DNA from 2 places in the Mesorhizobium sp. WSM1497 genome. Region 1 is predicted to be linked to the other one. Evidence: predicted binding sites of a transcription regulator. Region 1 holds the regulator's gene; the other holds the start of a gene.
What was found. Region 1 encodes PhoB, which activates phosphate uptake and scavenging genes when phosphate is short. Its sites were predicted from a motif close to TGTCATNNANCTGTCAT; they were not measured.
Positions count from the first base shown of each region.

Region 2: a site for PhoB is predicted at 4,400-4,416, ahead of A9K65_RS26125 (LTA synthase family protein). Genes of this name have one in related genera too.

Region 1 is NZ_CP021070.1:1,480,592-1,488,046, forward strand. It holds gene pstA (phosphate ABC transporter permease PstA) at 1-737, shown strand, start outside; gene pstB (phosphate ABC transporter ATP-binding protein PstB) at 755-1,573, shown strand; gene phoU (phosphate signaling complex protein PhoU) at 1,600-2,307, shown strand; gene phoB (phosphate regulon transcriptional regulator PhoB) at 2,324-3,013, shown strand; gene A9K65_RS07285 (ROK family protein) at 3,030-4,277, opposite strand; gene xylF (D-xylose ABC transporter substrate-binding protein) at 4,547-5,587, shown strand; gene A9K65_RS07295 (sugar ABC transporter permease) at 5,730-7,082, shown strand; gene A9K65_RS07300 (ATP-binding cassette domain-containing protein) at 7,094-7,455, shown strand, end outside.
Region 2 is NZ_CP021070.1:5,300,207-5,307,661, forward strand. It holds gene mltG (endolytic transglycosylase MltG) at 1-527, opposite strand, end outside; gene A9K65_RS36120 (hypothetical protein) at 433-705, shown strand; gene fabF (beta-ketoacyl-ACP synthase II) at 693-1,955, opposite strand; gene A9K65_RS26110 (acyl carrier protein) at 1,990-2,226, opposite strand; gene fabG (3-oxoacyl-[acyl-carrier-protein] reductase) at 2,438-3,175, opposite strand; gene fabD (ACP S-malonyltransferase) at 3,236-4,177, opposite strand; gene A9K65_RS26125 (LTA synthase family protein) at 4,455-6,386, shown strand; gene A9K65_RS26130 (pilus assembly protein) at 6,434-7,455, opposite strand, start outside.

The DNA.
Region 1 (7,455 bases):
TGGCCGAGCACTTCAACAGCGGCCTGTTCACCTACGGCGCCTCCAGCCGCCCGGAAACCTCGGGCATGGGCGTGGCGATCATCGGCTCGTTTTATATGATGGTGATCGTGCTGCTGCTCGCGCTGCCGATCGGCGTCGCCGCCTCCATCTATCTGGAGGAATTCGCCAAGAAGAACCGTTTCACCGACCTTATCGAGGTCAACATCAACAATCTGGCCGCAGTGCCGTCAATCGTCTTCGGCTTGCTCGGCCTCGCGGTGTTTATCAATTTCCTGGGCATGCCGCGCTCCGCCGCTTTCGTTGGCGGCCTGGTGCTGACGCTGATGACGCTGCCGACGATCATCATCGCGACGCGCGCCGCGCTTGCTGCGGTGCCGCCGTCGATCCGCTCGGCAGCTCTCGGTCTTGGCGCCTCCAAGATGCAGATGGTGTTCCAGCACATCCTGCCGCTTGCCGCGCCCGGCATCCTCACCGGCACCATCATCGGTCTTGCGCGCGCGCTCGGCGAAACCGCGCCTCTGCTGTTGATCGGCATGGTCGCCTTCGTCGCCGATCCACCGACGACGCCTTTCGATCCGGCCACCGCGCTGCCGGTGCAGATCTATATGTGGGCGAACGAGGCCGAACGCGCCTTCGTCGAGCGCATGTCCGGCGCCATCATCATCCTGCTCGTCTTCCTAATGGCCATGAACATCACCGCGATCGTGCTTCGGCGTCGGTTCGAGCGGCGCTGGTAGAAAAAAGGCATTTTGGTATGAACATCATGACCGAACAGTCCCTTGAAAACGCAGTGGGCGACAAGATGAAGTCGAACGAAGTGATCAAAATGCGCGGCGACAAGGTCGGCGTGTTCTACGGCGAGAAGCAGGCGCTGTTCGACGTCGATCTCGACGTCCGCCTGAACCAGGTGACGGCGCTGATCGGCCCCTCCGGCTGCGGCAAGTCCACCTTCCTGCGCTGCCTCAATCGCATGAACGACACCATCGATTCAGCACGGGTAACCGGCAAGATAACGCTCGACGAAGAGGACATCTACGACAAGAACATCGATGTCGTCGAACTCAGGGCGCGCGTCGGCATGGTGTTCCAGAAACCCAATCCGTTCCCAAAGTCGATCTACGAGAACGTCGCCTATGGGCCGCGCATCCACGGATTGGCCAAGCGCAAGGCCGACATGGATCAGATCGTCGAGTCCAGCCTGAAGAAGGCGGCGATCTGGAACGAGGTCAAGGACCGTTTGCAGGAACCTGGCACGGGTCTTTCCGGTGGCCAGCAGCAGCGCCTGTGCATTGCACGCGCCATCGCCGTGTCGCCCGAGGTGATCCTGATGGACGAACCGTGTTCGGCGCTCGACCCGATCGCCACCGCTCGCGTCGAGGAACTGATCGACGAACTGCGTCAGAACTATACGATCGTCATCGTCACGCATTCGATGCAGCAGGCAGCGCGCGTGTCGCAGCGCACCGCGATGTTCCATCTTGGCTATCTGGTCGAGGAGGGCGCCACCGACAAGATGTTCACCACCCCCGACGACAAACGCACCCAGGACTACATCACCGGCCGGTTCGGCTGATCTCAGGCATATGAGGGACGAAGATCATGGGTGAACATACCGTCGCATCTTTCGATGAGGATCTGGAGCAGATCAGCCAGCTGATCCGCGACATGGGCGATCTCGCCCGCTCGATGGTCGGTGGCTCGACCAGGGCTTTGCTCAATTCGGACAATGCGCTGGCGCAGCGGGTGGTTTCCGATGACGCCATCATGGATGCACGCCAGCGCGAGCTGGACGATCGTGCCATCACGCTGATCGCCAAGCGCCAGCCGATGGCCAACGATCTGCGTGCGGTGGTCGGTTCGATCCGCATGGCCGGCGACCTCGAGCGCATCGGGGACCTTGCCAAGAACATCGCCAAGCGCGTCGGCACTGTCGGGCTGAGCGTCACGCCGCACGACCTTTCGCATTCGATCGACGCAATGGCGCAGCTGGTGCTGATCCAGGTGCAGGGGGTCGTCGACGAGTATGCCGCCGCTGACGCGGCAGCGCTTGCCACGCTCAGAAACAATGATGAACGCATCGACGTCAAATACACATCGGTGTTCCGCGAACTGCTGACCTACATGATGGAAGATCCGCGCAACATCACGGCGTGCACGCACCTGTTGTTTTGCGCCAAGAACCTCGAGCGGATCGGCGACCACGTGACCAACATCGCCGAAAATGCCTATTATGTTTTGACCGGCACGCAGTTACCAGCCAATCGTCCGAAGCAGGACGAGACGGCAATGTCCGCGCCAGCGGCATGACAGGGGTGACCAGCCGATGATCGCGCCACGCATCATGGTGGTGGAGGATGAGGAGCCGCTAGGCGTGCTGCTCCGCTACAATCTCGAATCCGAAGGTTATCAGGTCGAAGTGGTGACGCGCGGCGACGAGGCCGAAATCCGGCTGCAGGAGAACGTTCCAGACCTTCTGGTGCTCGACTGGATGGTGCCTGCGGTTTCCGGTATCGAACTCTGCCGCCGGCTAAGGATGCGTCCCGAGACCGAGCGGCTGCCGATCATCATGCTGACCGCGCGAGGCGAGGAAAGCGACCGCGTGCGCGGCCTCTCGACCGGTGCCGACGACTATCTGGTCAAGCCTTTCTCGACGCCGGAGTTCATGGCCAGGGTCAAGGCGCTGCTGCGCCGGGCCAAGCCGGAAGTGCTGTCCAGCGTGCTCAAGGTCGGCGATATCGTGCTCGATCGCGAATCGCACCGTGTCTATCGCAAGAAGAGCGAGATCCGGCTCGGGCCGACGGAATTCCGCCTGCTTGAATTCATGATGCGCCATCCAGGCCGCGTGTTCTCGCGCAGCCAACTGCTCGACAATGTCTGGGGCGAGACGATCTACATCGACGAACGCACGGTCGATGTGCATGTCGGCCGGCTGCGCAAGGCGGTCAACAACGGCCGTATGCCCGATGTCATCCGCACCATCCGTGGGGCGGGTTACGCCATTCGCGAGGACTGAACTCCCTCGTTTGAACTCACGCCACGTTCTTGCCGCCGAGACCGGATCTCGCCTGCACGCCCGGCGCAAAAATCTCCTGATCGACGAAGATCAGCGCCCGCATGGCGCAGCCTTCGCGGATCAGCGGCAGTTCGTTCGGCTCGGTGTCGAAGGAAATCGACTTGGAATGCTGGCCGCCGGCGGTCTGGGCAATCGCTTGCCGCAATGCCGGCTCGATCAGGTCGAAGGCGGCGGCGCTGACGCCGACCATGGCGACCGGCGCCGGATCGATCAGCGCAAACAGGCTGCCGAGGCCGTAGCCGAGCGCTTCGCCGGCCTTGCGATAGGCTTCCCGTTCGGGCCCGTCCCTTTCGCGGGCGGCAGCAGCCAGGGCGCGTATGTCGGCGTCGCTGACATCGGCGACGGGCTCTGCATCCTCGCCCATCTGCCGCGCGTTGCGCCAGATGGCATAATTGCCGGCATAGGCTTCGACGCAGCCGCGCCGTCCGCAGCGACACAGCGCGCCGTTCGGCCGATGGATCATGTGGCCGAATTCGCCGCCCGAGGAATGGGTGCCGGTGAACAATTCGCCCTTCAGCACCAGCCCCATGCCGATGCCGTGCGACAGGAGGATGGCGATGAAATCGTCGCGGTAACGATCGGGGTCGCGCCAGCGCAGCGCCACCGCCATCATGTTGCAGTCGTTCTCCATAATGGCGGGGATGCCGAACTCCTCTTCGAATATGTCGGCGAAGGCGATGTCGGTGTGCGGCGTGATCGGCGACCACAGCATGGCGCGGGCACGGGTGTCGGTGATGCCCTGGACGGCCAGCGCGATACGAGCGACGCTGCGCACGTCCAGGTCGGGATCCTCCAGGCGGCGCCGCACGATTGCCGTGCACTCACCGATCAGCGAGTCGCGCGACATCGTCAGCGTGTCGAGCCGACGCTGTTCCTCGGATATTACCTGGCCGGCATAGTCGATGACGGCGACCGAGAGGAAGTTCAGCGACAGCACCACGGTCATTACCGCGGCCGCTTCTGGATTGAGGCTGAGGCCGACCTGCGGACGGCCGCGTTTGAGCGAGCCGGCCTCGCTCGGCTTGCTTTCGGTCAGGATGCCTGCGACGATCAGGTCGGATGAGATCGCCGAGATCGTCGAATGGCTGAGGCTTGTGGTTGCGGCGATCTCGGTGCGCGACGGCTGTCCGGCGCGGCGCACCGCCGCGATCACCATCGCGCGGTTGCGGCGGCGCAAATCGTCGTGGCGGATTCCGACCGACATGCTCTTTCATATCCTCCCGGTCGCCGCGGTTCTTCCTGCCCTGGAACGCTGTCGGTGACGCGGTCAAATACTGGCAGAAGCCGCGCGCCGTGTCATTTATTTATTCCGAGGCCCGAAAAAAATTCGAAACGACATCAAAATCCATCAGAATCGATGTTGACAGCGTTCGGGCGTTGGCCCAGTATTTTTTCGAGGCTCGAAAAAATAGGGCCTCTGTGCCGGCCCTCGGGCCAGTTTGGTCGCGCCATACGCGGCGCAGGGAGGATAATATGAAAAGATTCACAGCCGCCATCCTGGCGGGTGCCGCCATGTCGCTGACGCTCGCGTCTGTCGCGCAGGCGAAGGACAAAGTCGTCGGCGTTTCGTGGTCCAACTTCCAGGAGGAACGCTGGAAGACCGACGAGGCCGCCATGAAGACGGCGATCGAGGCCGCCGGCGACAAGTACATCTCCGCCGATGCGCAGTCCAATCCCGGCAAGCAGCTTACCGACGTCGAAAGCCTGATCTCGCAGGGCGCCAATTCCCTGATCATCCTGGCGCAGGATGCTTCGGCCATCGGCCCGGCCGTGCAGAAGGCGCTGGACGAAGGCATTCCGGTCGTCGGCTATGACCGGTTGATCGAGAACAAGGATGTTTTCTATCTGACCTTCGACAACAAGGAAGTCGGCCGCATGCAGGCCCGCGAAGTGTTCAAGGTCAAGCCGGAAGGCAACTACGTCTTCATCAAGGGCTCCGGTGCCGATCCCAATGCCGACTTCCTGTTCTCGGGCTCAATGGAAGTGCTCAAGGAAGCCATTGACAGCGGCAAGATCAAGAATGTCGGCGAAGCCTACACGGATGGCTGGCTGCCCGCCAACGCCCAGAAGAACATGGAACAGTTCCTGACCGCCAACGACAACAAGGTCGACGCGGTGGTCGCGGCCAATGACGGCACTGCCGGTGGCGTCGTCGCGGCGCTGACGGCTCAAGGCTTGGCCGGCACCGTGCCGGTCTCGGGGCAGGACGGCGACCACGCCGCGCTGAACCGCATCGCCCTGGGCACGCAAACCGTCTCGGTGTGGAAGGACGCGCGCGAGCTCGGCAAGAATGCCGCCGAGATCGCCTCGCAACTGGCCGACGGCAAGAAGACGAGCGACATCGCCGGCGCCAAGGACTTCACGACGCCGGGCGGCAACACCGTCAAGTCGCTGTTCCTGACCCCGGTTGCCATCACCAAGGACAATCTCAACGTCGTCATCGACGCTGGCTGGATCAAGAAGGACGAAGTCTGCGCGGGTGTCGCTGCCGGCACCGTCGCGGCCTGTAACTGATCCGGACCACTTCGAAATATCTGAACGCCGCGGCCCAAAAGCCGCGGCGTTTTCTCAAAGAATTGTGTTTCCGCATCATGCGGATAGCTTCTAGGCTGGGCTCCGGCATGCGCGTCAGACGGCCAGCCGGTGGGAGGAAATCATGACCGACACGACGTCCAACCCGCAGGCCGATACGGCGCGCGCGTCGGAACTCGGCGCCGTCGCCCGGTTCCTGAAGGCGACCGAGATCGACACCCGGATGATCGGCATGATCGGCGCGCTGCTGGTCATCTGGATTGGGCTGCATGTCATTTCCAGCCTGCGCCTCGGCGTCAACCCGCTCGATTTCGACAGCCGCACCTTTCTCACGCCGCGCAATCTGTGGAACCTGTCGGTGCAGACATCCGCGGTCGCCATCATGGCCTGCGGCATGGTGCTGGTCATCGTCATGCGCAACATCGACCTGTCGGTCGGTTCCGCCGAGGGCCTGATCGGCATGGTGATGGGGTTTGCCCAGGTGCATTTCCTGGTGCGTTTTGTCGGGCTCGAACTCGGCAATCCGTGGATCTGGGTCCTGGCGCTGGTCATCGGCCTGGCGCTCGGCCTGTTGATCGGCGCCTTTCAAGGCTTCGTCATCGCCTATCTCGAAGTGCCCGCCTTTATCGTGACGCTGGGCGGCCTGCTGGTCTGGCGCGGTGCTGCCTGGTGGGTCACATCAGGCCAGACCGTGGCGCCGCTTAACGCCACCTTTCAGCTGATGGGCGGCGGGCCGGCGGGATCGATCGGCGCAACCTGGAGCTGGGTTGTCGGGATCGTCGCCTGCCTCGCCGTGGTGTTTGGGCTGTTCAACGGGCGGGTGCAGCGCAAGCGTTTCCGTTTTCCGCTACGTCCGATCTGGGCCGAGGCGCTGCTCGGTGTCGTCACCTGCGGCGCCATCATGGGTGCGGTTTGGCTCGCCAACTCCTACCCCTGGCCGATCGGCATCGTGAACAGATATGCGGCCGCCAACAACATCACCGTTCCCGAAGGCGGCCTGTTCATCGCCCACGGTATCGCCATACCGGTGCTGATGGCGGTCGCCGTCGGGCTGGTCATGACCTTCATCACCAACCGCACCCGTTTCGGCCGCTATGTCTTCGCCATCGGCGGCAATCCCGAGGCGGCCAATCTCGCCGGCATCAACACGCGCTGGATCACCATGAAGGTGTTCATGATCATGGGCGTGCTGGCCACGATTGCCGCGGCGATCTCGTCGGCCCGGCAGAATTCGGCCACCAACGTGCTTGGAACGCTCGACGAGCTGCTCGTCATTGCAGCCGCCGTGATCGGTGGCACATCGCTAGCCGGCGGGTCGGGAACGATCATCGGCGCCACGCTCGGCGCCCTGCTGATGCAGTCGCTGCAGTCCGGCATGGTGCTGCTTGGTGTCGACTCGCCGCTGCAGAGCATCGTCGTCGGCGCCGTACTGGTGATCGCCGTGTGGCTCGACACCGTCTATCGCAAGCGCGTCTAGGAGGGCATGCCATGACTGACAAGACTGCTCCTGCAGCCACCGCGCTGATCGACATGAGGAACATCTCGATCGCGTTTGGCGGCATCCGCGCCGTCGACGACGCCTCGATCGATCTTTTCCCCGGCGAGGTCGTGGCGCTGCTTGGCCATAATGGCGCCGGCAAGTCGACATTGATCAAGATCCTGTCCGGCGCCTACAAGCGCGATTCGGGCCAGATCTTCGTCAACGGCGAGGAGGCATCGATCTCCAACCCGCGCGACGCCAAGAAATACGGCATCGAGACGATCTACCAGACGCTGGCGTTGGCCGACAATGTCGACGCCGCCGCCAATCTGTTCCTCGGCCGCGAGTTGATGACCGCCTGGGGCACGCT
Region 2 (7,455 bases), 2.8 Mb from region 1:
GTGGCGAGGCTGCCCTCCGGCGGCGTGGTTGCCGGCATGTCGCCGCTCAAGGCAGTCTCCTCGGCGATACGCTGCAATGCCTGGTCGACCGTCAGTCCTTCAGGGATGGTCAGCGAATACATCACCGACTTGCCGCTCTTCAAAAGCTCCATGATATCGCGCATGGAAGCCCTGGGCTTGATCTCGTACTCGCCGGCTTTCAGCGCCGAATCATTGCCGAAGGCCCGCACGCCAAGGCGGAATACCCGGGCATCGCTGATCAGTCCGCGGCGTTCGAGCTGGTCGGCGATATCCTGGACGCCGGTGTTCGGCTTGACCAGGAAGGTGTCGCCATTAGCCGAGGGTCCGGGCTCGGTGAATTCCTGCTTGCCGAAATAGACCGCGACGCCGGCCGCCAGAACCACCAGCATCACCGAGGAGATGACGAAGTTCATGAACACGACGACCTGGCTGCGTGACGCACGCGAGCGCTTCGGCGGCGGCGTGCCGGCCTCTGGCCGCAACGCCTCGCTGGCCGTTTTCGGCACGATCGGTCCGGATGTTGCCGGCCGTTGCCCGAATTCTCCGTTGCCTGCCGGATTTGTGTTCATTTCGCCCTACCGTTTGATCGCCCAACGAATCCCCAGCGGCAGAGTAGAGGCGAATATGGCAAAATTGACGGCACGCCAAAGCGTCGCCCGGCAGCCGGACGATCAGCCATTGTAGCGCTGGAAGACCAGCGACGCATTGGTCCCGCCAAAGCCGAACGAATTGGACAGCGCCACGTCGATCTGGCGGGCGCGCGGCTTGTTCGGCACTAGGTCGATCGCGGTTTCGCGTTCGGGGTTGTCGAGGTTGATGGTCGGCGGCGCGACATTGTCCCTGATGGCAAGGATCGAGAAGATCGCTTCGGCGGCACCGGCCGCCCCAAGCAGATGGCCGATCGACGACTTGGTCGACGACATCGAGATCTTCGATGCGGCATTGCCGACAAGCCGCTCGACAGCGCCGAGCTCGATCGTGTCGGCCATGGTCGAGGTGCCGTGCGCGTTGATGTAGTCGACGTCGGCAGGCGTAAGCTTGGCCCGGTTGAGTGCCGCCGTCATGCAACGGAAGGCACCATCGCCATCCTCGGCGGGCGCCGTGATGTGATGCGCGTCGCCGGTGAGACCATAACCCGTCACCTCGGCATAGATCTTGGCGCCGCGTGCTTTGGCATGTTCGAGCTCCTCGAGCACGACAACGCCGGCGCCCTCGCCCATGACGAAGCCGTCGCGGTCGCGATCATAGGGGCGCGACGCCGTTTGCGGCGAATCATTGCGTTCCGTCGACAGTGCCCGGCATGCGGCGAACCCGGCGATCGACAGCCGCGTCACCGGCGCTTCGGCGCCACCGGCGACCATCACGTCGGCATCGCCCCACATGATCAGCCGGGCAGCATCGCCAATGGCGTGCGCGCCGGTCGAACAGGCCGTGACGACGGCATGGTTCGGGCCTTTCAGCCCGTGCCGGATCGAAACCTGCCCGGAGACGAGATTGATGATCTGGCCCGGGATGAAGAAGGGGCTGATGCGGCGCGGGCCGCGTTCCTTGAGGATCATCGCGTTCTCGGCGATGCCCTCGATGCCGCCGATGCCGGAGCCGATCAGGACGCCGGTGGCGCATTGCTCTTCATGCGTCTTGGGTTCCCAGCCGGAATCCTTCAGCGCCTCGTCGGCGGCGGCAATCCCGTACAGGATGAAGTCGCCGATCTTGCGCAATTCCTTCGGCTCGAGCACGGCCTCGGGATTGAAGGTGGCATTGCTGCCGTCACCACGCGGAATGACGTGGGCGATCTTGCAAGCAAGGTCCTCCACCTCGAACTCGGTGATGCGCTTGGCAGCGCTGCGGCCGGTCAGAAGCTCCTTCCAGCTGTGCTCGAAGCCCATGCCGAACGGCGACAGCAAGCCAAGGCCCGTGACGACGACACGCCTCATCGCAGGTCCTCCCCGGTGATGACTGCAGAAAGCGTCAGGCCGAAGCCTTGTCGATGTACTTCACGGCATCGCCGACGGTCAGGATGGTCTCGGCCGCGTCGTCGGGGATCTCGACGCCGAATTCTTCTTCGAACGCCATGACGAGTTCGACCGTGTCGAGGCTGTCGGCGCCCAGATCATCGATGAAGCTCGCCTGCTCCGTCACTTTGTCGGCATCGACGCCAAGGTGCTCGATGACGATCTTCTTGACGCGCTCTGCGGTGTCACTCATTTGGGCATCCTCGTCTTTTGTTTGTCTGTCTTCGTTAGCGGGCAGAATGCCGCTAATCAAGCTGAAAGATGGTCCTGCCGGAAACGCAACGACTACGGACCGATTTTTGCCCGAACCGCCGGGTTGCGGGCCGCATTACACGAAAAATAGCTGAGGTCCAAGCCGAAATGGTCTCTTTACACAACCCGCCGGCGTTGCTGCAGAACCTCGTTCAAATCATAGCCATGCCGCCATTTACGTGGATGGTCTGGCCGGTGACGTAGGCGGCTTCGTTGGAGGCGAGATAAGCGACGGCGGACGCGACTTCGACGCTGGTGCCCATGCGCCGCGTCGGGATCGCCGCCATGATCGCCTCTTTCTGCTTATCGTTGAGCTTGTCGGTCATTGCCGATTCGATGAAGCCTGGTGCAACGCAGTTAACGGTGATGTTGCGGGTGGCGATCTCCTGCGCCAGCGACTTGGAGAAGCCGATCATGCCGGCCTTGGAGGCGCAGTAATTGGTCTGGCCGGGATTGCCGGTCACGCCGACCACCGAGGTGATGTTGATGATGCGGCCATGGCGGCGGCGCATCATCGGATGGGTGAGTTCGCGGGTGAGCCGGAAAACGGCGGTCAGATTGACCTCGATCACGCTGTCCCAATCGGCATCCGACATGCGCACGAACAGCCCGTCCTTGGTGATGCCGGCGTTGTTGACCAGGATGTCGACGCCTTCGAGATCGGCCTCGGCTTTCTGGCCGAGCGCCTTGACCTCGTCACGGTTGGACAAATTGGCCGGGAACAGCTTGACCCGGTCGCCAAGCTCGCTAGCCAGCGCCTCCAGTTTCTCGACGCGGGTGCCATGCAGGCCGACGATCGCGCCTTGCGCATGCAGCATCCGGGCGATCGCCTCGCCGATGCCTCCCGATGCGCCGGTGACGAGCGCCTTGCGGCCAGTCAATTCGAACATTTTTGTCTCCTGATTGAGAAGAGAACACCCCTTTTGCAGGGAATGGGATCAAATGGGGCTTTATGCAAGCGCTGCTAGCGTCGCCTCGACCTCAGCCGCTGAGCCGACCGACGCAGTGGCGATGTCGCGGTTGATGCGCCGCGCCAATCCCGAAAGCACCTTGCCGGCGCCAATCTCATAAAGCGTGGTGACGCCATTTGCGCCGAACCACTCCACGGTCTCGCGCCAACGTACGCGGCCGGTTATCTGCTCGACCAGGCGGCGGGCGATCTCGTCCGGATCGCTGGTCGGGCTGACCGTGACATTGGAGAGGACGGGAACGACCGGCGCATTCTTTGTCACACCGGCGAGTGCGTCGCGCATGACGTTCGCGGCCGGCGCCATCAGCGCCGAATGGAAGGGCGCGGACACCTGCAGCATCAGTGCGCGCTTGGCGCCTTTCTCAGTGCACAATTTCGCCGCCAGTTCGACCGCGGCCCTGGCGCCGGAAATGACCAGTTGGCCGCCGCCATTGTCGTTGGCGATCTGGCAGACGGAGCCTTTGGCAGCCTCGGCGCAGGCTGCTTCGACATCGGCCTGTTCCAATCCGATGATCGCCGCCATGGCGCCCTCGCCGGCCGGCACCGCCGCCTGCATGGCATTGCCGCGGATGCGCAGCAGCCTGGCGGCATCGGCAACCGAAACGAAGCCAGCGGCCGCGAGCGCCGAATATTCGCCCAGCGAATGACCGGCGACATAGGCGCCCTTGCCTTTCAGCGAGAAGCCGCGCGATTCTAGCGCCCGGATCGCGGCCAGCGACACCGCCATCAGCGCCGGCTGCGCGTTGGCGGTCAGCATCAACGTCTCTTCCGGCCCTTCCCAGATCAGCTTCGACAGGTTTTCGCCGAGCGCGTCGTCGACTTCCTGGAAAATTCTGCGCGCCTCGGGAAAGGCCTCGGCGAGATCCTTGCCCATGCCGACTGCCTGGCTGCCTTGTCCAGGAAAGGTGAATGCAACGGCCATGCGCGGGCTCCCAAGGGCTGGTTTTGCTTGCCTGATAGACGAGTTTTTCTTGCCTGTGACGCAAGGCAGGCCGCCAAGTCAAGCCCGGTTCGACCCTGCTCGACGGCAGCTTCATCCGCCGAGTGCCTGTTCCGAAAGGCTTTTTGGCGATCACTCCTGATGAAAACCGCTCACGATTCGTTTGCTGGCTCTTCTTATTTTGGCCACAGGCGCTAGCTTTGCGTGACAATTCCATGACAATCGAGTGACGTGCTTGTCGCTGGGTGGGGAAGTTAAAGTGGCAAAGAGTTACAAACGCGCCGGCAAGGCCGCGCCACAGTTCCTGGAAGACGACCCCTCCACCGGCTATCTGCCGGGCAGGAGATGGCCGGTCGTGCGCTATGGGCTGATCAGCCTGGCGATCGCCGCCGTCCTGGTGTTTGCCATCGAACTGATCGTGCGCGGCGACTTTGCCGGCACGGTCTCCTTCTTCCTGCAGCCGCTCAAGCCGGGCTGGACCACCATCGTCGTGTTCGCGCTGATCCTGATCGGCCTCGATGCGGTGCTGGGCCGCAGCCATCAGAGCCTGATGATCGTCGCGCCGCTGACGCTATCGCTTGCCTTCGTCGGCCACCAGAAGTCGCATTATCTCGGCGATCCGCTCTATCCGACCGATTTCCTCTATGCCCGCCAGATCTTCGCGCTGTTGCCGCTTTTGGTGCGCGACCGGCCGATGACCGCGCTCGCGATGGTCGTCGGCATCGTCGCCGGCCTGTCGCTGCTCGTCTATGGCTGGCGGATGTGGCGCCGCAAGGTTCCCGCACTTAGCCGCAAGGGACGCCTTGCGCGGCTGACGCTGGCAGTGCCGCTGCTCGCCTTCTTCGTTTCGATCATGGACTATGCCACGTTCTCCTGGACCAGGGACCGGTTGCAGATCATCCCGATCATGTGGGACCAGAAGGAAAACTATGCCTCCAACGGTTTTGCGCTGGCCTTTGCGCTCAATGTGCCGATGGCGCATGTCTCTGCGCCGCCGGGCTATTCCGACAAGGCGATCGCGGCGATCGCCAGGCCCGATGTGACCGCCTCGGTGCCGGCCGAGAAGCCTGACATCATCATCGTCATGAGCGAGTCCTTCTGGGACCCGACCAAGCTGCCCGGCGTCACCATCACGCCCGATCCGATCCCCAATGTGCGGGCGCTGCGCTCCGGCTCGATGTTCTCGCCGGAGTTCGGCGGCATGACCGCCAATATCGAGTTCGAGGCGCTGACCGGCTTCTCCAACGCGTTCCTGCCGGCCGGCAGCATCCCCTACCAGCAATATGTGCGCACGCCGACGCCGTCGCTGGCAACCTTCCTCAAGAGCCAGGGTTATCGGGCGCGCGCCATCCATCCGGGCACCAACTGGTTCTGGAACCGTGGCGCGGTCTACGCCGATTTCGGCTTCAACGATTTCAAGTCGGAAGAGACGCTGCCGCCAATGCAAAAGCGCGGGCCACTGGCATCGGATGCCGCGATGACCGACGAGATCATCAGCGAGGCCGACGCCAGCGAAGAGCCGGTGTTCTTCTTTGCGGTCAGCCTGCAAAACCACGGTCCCTACGAACCGAACCGCTATTACAGTCCCACGCACAGGGTGCAGGCGCCGATCAGCCAGTGGGCGCGCGAATCGCTGCTCAGCTACGCCGAAGGCTCAGCCGATGCCGATCGCGGTCTCGAACGCCTCGTCGAATGGGCAAAGACACGCTCCCGCCCAACCGTGATCGCCTTCTTCGGCGACCATCTGCCGCCGCTCGGGCCGGTCTATGTCGAAACCGGCTTCCTGAAGGACAATGTCGCGCCGCGCAAGGAAGCGTCGCCCGAGGCTGCCCTCGAGCATCATGAGACGCCGCTGGTCATCTGGTCGAACCGCACCGGGCCAGCTGAGCACATGGGCGCCGTCAGCCCGGCCTTCCTGCCCTATCATATCCTGAAGACGGCCGGCATCAGCCATCCCTACTACACCGGCTTCCTGGGCGAGATGAGCGAACACTACCGTGTCGTCGACCGCAATTTGCTGCTGACGCCGGCTGGCGAGGCCACGCCCGATTGGGCGCGGCAGAAGGAGATCGATCCGGCGATCCGCGATTTCCGCCTGCTGCAGTACGATATGATGTTCGGCAAACGCCACGCGGCACCCGACTTCTTCCCCGAAACGGTCGACAAGATTGTCGCCGCCCATACGAGTTGAGGCCAGCGATTTCCTCAGAGCCTGCTGGTCCGTCTCGGGTCGCGTGTTCAGTTCGTCAATTGCAGCTTCGTGAAGTTGTTGGCGATCTGAAGGAACACGTTCGGCAGTTTGGTCGGATCGTTGACGGCATAATAGTTGCTCGGATCCGAGGCGCAGGCGCTGTAAAGTGCACGGTTGGCTGCGGTGTCGGATTGCAGCACCATGGTGTAGATCTGCACGCCCTCGTTCTTCAATTGCGTGCAAACGTTTTTGGTCCAGCCGTCGACATTGCGCGCAGCGGTCGTCTGGTTGTCCGATCCGAAGCGGCCGCCAGCCAGATAGCCATAGGATGTGTAATCCGACTTTGTCGATTCTTGTTCGCTGGCGCCATAGACGACGTTCTCGCCGTCGGTGAGCAACAGCACGATCTTGCTGATCCCAGGCGTCTTCCACGGCGCTCCGTCGGTGTAGGGCGCGGCGGGCGACAGCACGCGCATACCCCACGACAGGCCCTCGGAGACATTGGTACCCGAGCCATTCCACTCGGTCATCTGACTGGCCGCCTTGCGGAGCTTGTCAAAGTCGTCGGTCAGGGGGACCACCGGGGTCGGACACGCACGGTTCGGGCCGACAGTGACGGGAGAGCCGATCTCGGTGATGAGTTCCTTGGCGGGCGCAACATATTTGGCGATCTTTTCCCTGGCATCCCTGTCATCGGGCGACAGAAGTTCGATGAGATTGCCGAGCAGGTTGCTGAGATCGATGCCCAGAATGTTGATGCCCGACTGGGCAAGCCTGGTTTTGTCGCTGACATCGTTGAGATAGGAGTTGTTGTAGTATTTATCCGAATTGCCATAGGAGCCAGACGGCTTCTGGGCGTCTTCGGGATCATCCGGCGCAAAGTAGGGCACGAACAGCGTGTCGGGCTTGGCCGGGTCGGGTGGCGTGTCGGAGATATTGTAAGCGCCTGGCCGCGCCTCGACGCAACCTTTCCATCCGGTGCCATTCCATCCGGCATCGGCCCATCCGGTCTTCTTGAGCTGTTTGAAAAGCGCCATGTGGTTCGGCCGCTTGCCGTCGATGACGGGAA